DNA from 4 places in the Photorhabdus stackebrandtii genome. Region 1 is predicted to be linked to each of the others. Evidence: predicted binding sites of a transcription regulator. Region 1 holds the regulator's gene; each other region holds the start of a gene.
The links. Region 1 encodes CRP, which controls carbon source genes, mostly activating them, when cyclic AMP is high. Its sites were predicted from a motif close to ATGTGANNNNNNTCACAT; they were not measured.

Region 1 (2,211 bases):
TTCACCAGTGAACCGGCTTTGATACTCGCGCAGAAACTGATTGATGCAACTTTTGCGGAGCGGGTATTTTTTGCCAATTCCGGAGCGGAAGCGAATGAAGCCGCATTTAAGCTAGCGCGTCACTATGCCATTACTCGTTACCATCCATATAAAACCAAAATCATCGCATTCCATCAGGGTTTTCATGGTCGTACTCTGTTTACTGTTTCTGTTGGTGGTCAACCAAAATACGCTGATGGTTTTGGGCCAAAACCCGCAGATATTATTCATGTGCCTTTTAATGACTTAGATGCAGTAAAGGCGGTCATGGATGATCATACTTGCGCTGTTGTATTAGAACCTGTTCAGGGTGAAGGGGGAGTCACGCCGGCGACACCCGCATTTATTCATGGGTTGCGTGAGCTTTGCGATAAGTATCAGGTACTGCTGGTATTTGATGAAGTACAAAGTGGGATGGGCCGTACCGGTAAGTTATTTTCTTATATGTATTATGATGTTGTGCCGGACATTATCACCACAGCGAAAGCATTGGGAAGTGGTTTCCCTGTTAGCGCTATGCTGACTACGGCGAATATCGCTTCGGCGATGGTGCCGGGAACTCACGGCACAACTTATGGTGGTAATCCGCTGGCTTGCGCGGTTGCAAATGCCGCTTTTGACATTATCAATACGCCAGAGGTCTTGGAGGGCGTTGAAAAACGTCATCATTTGATTGTGAATTTTCTGAACGATATCAATCAGAAATATTCGATATTTGGTGAAATCCGTGGCAAGGGATTGCTGATTGGTGCGGAACTAAAAGCGCAGTATCAGGGAAAATCTAAAGAGATCCTGCAACTGGCGGCTGAAAATGGTTTGATGTTATTGAGTGCCGGTAGTGATGTACTGCGTTTCACGCCTTCGCTGATTATCAGTGAAGAGGAGATAACCCAGGGGATGGAACGGCTGGATAAGGCAATTAGCCAGTTGGTGTAAATAAGAGTGAGAAAAATCAGCGCAATATCATGCGCTGATTAATCAGGAATTAACGTGTACCGTAAACAACAATTGTTTTGCCGTGTGCGGAGATCAGATTTTGATCTTCCAGCATTTTTAGAATACGGCCAACCGTTTCACGGGAACAGCCAACAATCTGACCAATTTCCTGACGAGTGATTTTGATTTGCATCCCGTCCGGGTGAGTCATTGCATCGGGTTGTTTCGCCAGATTCAGTAAAGTCTGAGCAATCCGGCCGGTCACATCCAGGAAAGCCAGGTTACCGACTTTCTCAGAAGTTGTTTGCAAACGGCTTGCCATTTGGGCAGATAAACGCATTAAAATATCCGGGTTTACCTGAATCAGTTGACGGAATTTTTTATAGGAAATTTCCGCTACTTCACAGGCACTTTTGGCCCGTACCCAGGCTGTACGCTCTTGTCCTTCTTCAAATAATCCAAGTTCGCCAATGAAATCTCCCTGGTTTAAATAGGAAAGGATCATCTCTTTGCCTTCTTCATCTTTAATCAAAACCGCAACAGAACCTTTTACGATGTAGTAAAGCGTCTCTGCTTTTTCGCCTTGATGAATAAGCGTGCTTTTGGATGGATATTTATGAATATGGCAGTGTGACAAAAACCATTCAAGAGTGGGGTCTGTTTGTGGCTTGCCGAGAACCATTCGCTTCATCCTCTGTTGTTATCGCTGCCTAAATAACACGAGAACCTAAAAGTTTCTCGTCAGGCTGGCTTATAAAGACACTAGCTTAACATATTAGTTTGCTGAAAAACCGACAGGTAAGGGTTTTATATAGGTTATCTGAAATTTGAAACTTGAGTATTGATCTTAACCCACATATACCCGGACCTGCTTCTGTTTTTAACACAGGAAAAGGATTCTGTCTTGTCTTGTATTGTTTCAGCATAATAAACCGCTCATTAGATTGCCAGTTTAATACTGAAAGAGTAGGCTTTGATGCAAAAAATGACTTAAGAGGTACTTATGCAAGCGCGGGTAAAATGGGTTGAAGGGTTGTCTCTTTTGGGGGAATCGTCTTCGGGTCATCAGATAATGATGGATGGAAATGCCGGTGATAAGGCACCAAGCCCAATGGAAATGGTATTAATGGCAGTTGGCGGTTGCAGCACGATTGATGTTATTTCTATTTTGCAGAAAGGCAGATATGACATAAGAAATTGTGAAGTGAAATTAACTTCCCGCCGTCGTGAAGAGGC
Region 2 (2,211 bases), on a different contig from region 1:
AATATCAGTATCAAAATCAACCGGAGCGTGAGTACGGTTTTCGATTTTGATACCTTCCATGACTTTTTCCCACAGGGCATCAGTTGCTTGGGTTGAACCTGCCAGGAAAGATTCATCACCCTCATATGGTGTATAGTTTTTCTGGATGAAGTCGCGAACGTTGACTTCGTTCTGCCAGTCACCCTGATTAAAACCTTGCCATGCTACAGAGAATTTTTCATTTAATTCAGTCATGATACTTCTACCTTTTAATAATCGAACTTTTGAGAAACCCGGCGAGGGAGCTAATTAATGTTTTTGCTCGCTACGCAGATAAATTAACCAGTAAGTCAACCCCACCAAAATTGCGCCCCCGATAATGTTACCGATAGTGACCGGAATTAAATTGTCAGTAACAAAGTGTAAAATGGTGAGTTGGGAAAATTGTTCAGGTGTTGCTCCCACATTGATCCAGAATTCAGTTGGGGCGAAATGCTTAATAACGATACCAAGCGGAATTAAAAACATGTTAGCGATACTGTGCTCAAAACCGCTGGCGACAAACATGCCTACAGGCAAAATCATGACAAATATTTTGTCGATTAAACTACGTCCGGCATAACTCATCCAAACGGCGAGACAAACCATCAGATTGGCGAGAACGCCTAAAAACAGGGCTTCAATAAACGTGTGGTGTACTTTATGGTCAGCCGTTTGCAGTACATTTAGGCCCCATAATCCGTTAGCAACATTATATTGACCGGCAAACCATATCACCGCGACAAAAAATAGCGCGCCAATCAAATTACCTAAATAAACGTTAATCCAGTTTTTAAACATTTGGTTCCAGGTTATCCGCCCGGTTGCTTTAGCAATAATTGTGAGCACCGTGGAAGTAAACAGGTCTGCTCCACAAACGACAACTAACATTAATCCGAGGGAGAAACAGATTCCGCCAACTAATTTTGCCAGCCCATAAGGGATAGAGGCGGTTCCTGTGGTGGCGGTAATATAAAAGACAAACGCAATAGAAATAAAAACCCCGGCAGTGATGGCTGATATATAGGTTATTGCAGGATGTTTGGTGGTTTTATAAACACCCATATCATCGGCGATTTGTGTCATTACAGCAGGTGGCAATAAGTTAAAAGGGTTGTCAGCTCGCATACTAACATTCTCTTTGTTATGCATTAGTTATTGTACGTAATGATAGTAACAAAGGCTCAAGGGAGTAAATTTGATATAGATCATAATACTCAGAAAGCTAATGTTGTTTTGATGGGGTTGAATAGATAAAATGCTAATGAATTTATTGAGTTACATGAATTAAATTTTTTTTAAATTTTATTGTATTTTTTTATTTTCTTATCGGAAGGCAATTTTATAAGTAAAAATTCAGGTTAAGTTGTTATTTATTTGTTATTTTAAATAAACTTAATTTAACCCGAATTTTACTTTTAATAATGAATTATCTTTTCAGCCAAATTGAATGTTATTTGGCATTCCAGAAATGATATTTGGCTTTTTGCAGCTTCTCATAAGCGGCTAATAAAGCTTGATGAGCAGACAGAGATTTTAAATCTGAATCAATTGACCACAGGCCATAAAAACATGTTTCACCGGCAACAGCCGCTGACGCTGCTTCAACAGCATTCTGCCCGTACATTTTTATGAATGCCGGGTAATATTGCGAAGGCGCTTTATCCGCTTCTAAAGCAAGTAAAAGCAATGTTTGCAGACAGCGATAATAGTTAGCCCGTTCAGCCGTAAAGATTGAGGCGTTAAAATCTTGGGTCCATTCTACCCAAATCAGCGCTTGTTCCAGATCACCACCCGCCAGCGCCAACATGGATTTCAGTTCACCAATACGTAAATTGCTCCAGCCATTGTCTTTACCAACAGCAATGCCAAGTAGTTCACGGACACGGGTAAAATCGTCCAGACCTTCTTCATCTAATTGCTCAAGCAGGGCCAGATATTCTGCCGGTTGCCATTGACTATCCGGTAGCGCAAATAAAATTTCACGCAGATGAATCCCCATAGTGTTATTGGCAATATGCAAATCTTCCACAGGATAAATATCAGACATACCTGGTACCAGAATACGGCAAGCATAAACACCAAGGTGCTCGTAGTCAGCAATATAAACTTCCGCATCCAGTTGTTTGAAGATAGCCATCAAGGTGGTAAATTCTTCTTCTGTGGTACCACTGAAATTCCAGTCAGCAAATG
Region 3 (2,211 bases), on a different contig from region 1:
CTGGAATTGTAGATAAATGTTATTGTTGTATTTCACAATATATATTGACTGAAAGTTATCCTACAGAATCTGAATAGATAATAAATCGGGATCACTGTTCCACTACCAGGCTAAATTCAAAAAAAGCGTGTCCTGATAGTGTATAAATGTGTCATTGCACTATGTTTGTTATCCTAAACTTTACTAATTTTGTATTGCATTGAAATATGAAGAAAAAACGTCCTATTTTACAAGATGTGGCTGATCGTGTTGGTGTTACAAAAATGACAGTAAGTCGTTTCTTGCGTAACCCTGATCAAGTTTCTGAGCAATTGCGAAAGAAAATAGCTGATGCTTTGGATGAATTAGGTTATATCCCGAACCGAGTGCCGGATATTCTTTCTAATTCTACTAGTCATGCTATCGGTGTTTTGTTGCCTTCTTTGACTAACCAGGTTTTTGCGGAAGTTATCCGTGGTATCGAATATGTGACAGATCGTAATGGTTATCAAACCATGCTGGCTCACTATGGTTACCATTCAGAGAAGGAAGAGGAACGTTTAATTTCCCTGCTTTCCTACAATATTGATGGCTTAATTCTTTCTGAACGTACTCACACCCCACGGACTTTGAAGATGTTGGAAACGGCCGGGATCCCGGTCGTTGAGCTGATGGACTGTATTTCTCCTTGTTTCGACACGGCAGTCGGTATTGATAACTTTGAAGCAGCTCGACAGATGACAATGGCAATGATTGAACGTGGTTGTCAGCGGGTGATTTATCTTGGTGCAAGGCAGGATGAAAGGACAATTATTCGTCTGGAAGGTTATGAAGCTGCAATGAAAAGCGTAGGTTTAAAGCCAGGTAAGGTCATGACACCTGACAGCTCTTCTTACACCTTAGGGGGGCAGTTACTGAATGAAGCGCGAACAAAGTATCCAGATGTAGATGGTCTGTTTTGTACCAATGATGACCTTGCTATCGGCGCAATTTTTGAGTGCCAGCGTCAGGGGATAGCTGTACCGCATGATATTGCAGTAGCTGGCTTTCATGGTCACGATGTTGGTCAGGTGATGACACCAAAACTTGCCAGTGTGTTGACACCTCGTGACTTAATGGGACGGAAGGCAGCTGGATTATTGATGGCACGACTGAAAGGTGAACATGTACCACAGAAAATGATCGATATCGGTTTTCAGTTATCACCAGGAGAAAGTATTTAATCAGTCAACTGGATTTACGTTTTTTTGAATTTATTTGTAACAAATATCACATTTCCATTTCTTGAATATTCCGTGTTGTTGCGAAATTTACCTCTACTTCTGATAATGTTACCGATAACAGTTACCGGTAACATTTTGTGGGTGAAATATCTGCGCTAAGGAGTTTATATGGGAGATACCCAGCATTCGAATCATGTTTTTGTGCTTATGGGGGTATCCGGCAGTGGTAAATCTGCTGTTGCCAATGCTGTGGCTTATAAACTGGGCTCCGCTTTTTTGGATGGTGATTTTCTACACCCAAGATCTAACATTAATAAGATGGCTAAAGGTCATGCACTGAATGATGAAGATCGTAAGCCTTGGTTGGAATCACTAAATGATGCGGTTTTTGCTATGCAACGCACAAATCCAGTTTCCCTGATTGTTTGTTCTGCTTTAAAAAAGCATTACCGGGATATGCTGCGTGATAATAATAAGAATCTGTCATTTCTTTATATGAAAGGTGACTTTGATTTAATTGAAAATCGGTTGAAAGCACGTAAAGATCATTTCTTTAAATCTCAGATGTTGGTATCTCAATTTGAGACATTAGAAGAACCGGGTAGTGATGAAAAGGATGTTTATCTGATCGATATTAGATCGTCTCTTGATAAAGTGATTAATCACTCAATAAGAATAATTAATAGTGTCATTTCAGGGGGAAAATAATGAGTACTTTAACCTTAGTATTGACAGCCGTTGGCTCTGTTCTTTTACTGCTATTTCTGGTGATGAAAGCCAGAATACACGCTTTTGTTGCGTTAATACTGGTTTCTATGGGGGCGGGTGTTTTTTCTGGTATGCCATTGGATAAAATTACCGAAACAATGCAGGAAGGAATGGGTGGAACATTAGGCTTTCTGGCGATTGTTGTCGCACTGGGAGCGATGTTTGGTAAGGTTCTACATGAAACCGGTGCACTGGATCAGATTGCAAGTAAGTTACTGAATAGTTTTGGTGAAAATCGTGC
Region 4 (2,211 bases), on a different contig from region 1:
AGTGTTCCCCATTAATTGATATATATAATCTGAATAGAGGGAAAGCGCATTTTTCACTGAATTTAGAACGTGTGGTACTCAAATTTACTACAGCCTAGTGCAGCAAGTGTGGATTGAGTTGCACTTTTTTGGGACAACTCGCTGTTTTTTCCCTCAACTAATACCGCTCTTTCGATAGCCAGACAATCACCACCAGAAATATTCATCAGGATCAAGGCCGCTTGTAATGGAGGTAAGCTTGGGTTAAATGCGGCATTTTCTGCATAACGCCCAGGATAGATTTTTCCATCTTTTCCCAGCAGTGCTGTACCGCTGTATGAATTACTGTATGGAGCATGGCTTCGGTTTGCTGCATCCAGTGCAACGAGCACTAATTTATCCGTGGTTTCTAGTTTATAACCATGATTAACCGGATCCATCAATAGGGTAGTGATACCCAGATCGTTAGGACCAAAGGAGTCTGGCAAATAGTCACCTAATGTTAAAGGCTCTTGTTTTAGCAAGTGGATCTCTAATTGTGTGCCACTATTAAGCTCATTCATAAACTGGCGGCAGTGACCGCATGGAGAGTAATTAATTGTGATAGAAGTTAGTTTTTTCTCACCGCGTAGCCAAGCGTGAATAATAGCACATTGTTCAGCATGAATAGTTTGCTGTAACGGTACGCCGGTAAATTCCATATTTGCACCAAAATAGAGATTTCCGCTTTCACCACAGGCAATTGCGCCGACATTAAAATGTGATATCGGAGCCAGGGAACATGCCGCTGCGAGTGGCAGCAGGGAGATAGCCAAGGTGTTATCGTCAAAGCCACAGGTTTTCTTGACAGATTCAGCTTGTTCAGCCGTGAACATGGCAGGGAAGTCGTTGTTTCCTGCATGGGGCAAAAGTGCATCCTGTAGTTTAGATGGCAATTGGGCCCAAATAGAGCGAAAGCGAGCTTGCATAGAATGATCTCCAAATTAACTTGAGATCATTCTAGGTGCTCTGATTAGATCTATAATGTGACTTATATCACATAAATAGTGAAAATTATGTAATTAAATCCGGTAATTGAGAGATTTATATCAAATTTTTAAACTGGTAATTAGCCAAATAGGTATAGCAGCACCGGGAACACAAAAGGGGCAGTCAGTGAAGTAATGATACCACAGGTCATCAGTGCTAATGAGCTGTATGCTCCTTCAACAAAATTGACTTCTGTACAACGGGCGGTGCCTAAAGCATGTGATGCTGTTCCCATTGCCAAACCGCGGGATGCTCTGGTTTTCACTTGCAAGAGATCGAACAGGCTATGGCCAAATATTGCCCCGAGAATGCCGACAAAAATGACGCAAGCGGCACTGATTGCCGGAATACCGCCGATAGCATCTGCGACTGCCATTGCTATTGGCGTAGTGACTGATTTAGGCAGTATTGAGGCGGCCATTTCAGGTGTTGCGCCCATCCACAATGCAATAGCGGTACCTGTAACCATAGCGACAATACTGCCGATAAAACAGATACTGATAATGGACTTCCATTGGGCGCGGATCTGGTGCAACTGTTCATATAAAGGAAATGCCAGCGCAACCACGGCGGGCTGAAGCAGATCATTAAGAATTTGGCTGCCGGCGAAATAGTGTTCATAAGGGGTATTGGTTATTAACAATATTGGAATCAGTACAGCGATAGAAACCAATAAGGGATTCAGAATAGGAATTTTGAATTTTAGTGAAAGTTTTCTTGCGGCGTAGAATACAATCAATGTTAATGGCAGTGACCACCAAATGTGACTTAACATATTTATTTCTCTTGTTTTTCTTGTTCAGTCTTAACTTCTGATACAGAGCCGATAATTGGACGTGCGCGGTGAACATAATGGGAACTGTAAGCAACAATAATCATAACAATTGCGGTGCTGATCAGGCATGAAAGGACAATCGGTAGTATCTGTTGGCTGAGTTGATCGTAATAATTCATAACGCCTACACCGATAGGCAGAAACAGCAGAGTCATATTTTTCAGTAGCAGAGTGCAACCTGGTTTTACCCAGTGGGTAGGGATCAATTGGAAAGCCAATAAGACGAACAATATCAACATACCGATAATACTGCCGGGGACTGCGATGGGTAACAGGGCAGAGATGGCATTGCCTGCTAATAAACACAGATAAATCAGTACAAATGCTCGCAGGTACTGCCAACCTATAATCAGTACTTCACGAAACGA

Region 2: a site for CRP is predicted at 1,215-1,232, ahead of focA (formate transporter FocA). Genes of this name have one in related genera too.
Region 3: a site for CRP is predicted at 1,237-1,254, ahead of gntK (gluconokinase). Genes of this name have one in related genera too.
Region 4: a site for CRP is predicted at 1,003-1,020, ahead of cdd (cytidine deaminase). Genes of this name have one in related genera too.

What each region holds. Positions count from the first base shown of each region.
Region 1 covers NZ_PUJV01000020.1:24,171-26,381, reverse strand. The annotation lists gene argD (bifunctional acetylornithine/succinyldiaminopimelate transaminase) at 1-975, shown strand, start outside; gene crp (cAMP-activated global transcriptional regulator CRP) at 1,025-1,657, opposite strand; gene C5470_RS15645 (OsmC family protein) at 1,979-2,211, shown strand, end outside.
Region 2 covers NZ_PUJV01000002.1:70,187-72,397, reverse strand. The annotation lists gene pflB (formate C-acetyltransferase) at 1-234, opposite strand, end outside; gene focA (formate transporter FocA) at 289-1,146, opposite strand; gene ycaO (30S ribosomal protein S12 methylthiotransferase accessory factor YcaO) at 1,472-2,211, opposite strand, start outside.
Region 3 covers NZ_PUJV01000030.1:957-3,167, forward strand. The annotation lists gene gntR (gluconate operon transcriptional repressor GntR) at 207-1,202, shown strand; gene gntK (gluconokinase) at 1,371-1,910, shown strand; gene gntU (gluconate transporter) at 1,910-2,211, shown strand, end outside.
Region 4 covers NZ_PUJV01000002.1:149,871-152,081, reverse strand. The annotation lists gene cdd (cytidine deaminase) at 63-947, opposite strand; gene C5470_RS02220 (CidB/LrgB family autolysis modulator) at 1,088-1,783, opposite strand; gene C5470_RS02215 (CidA/LrgA family protein) at 1,786-2,211, opposite strand, start outside.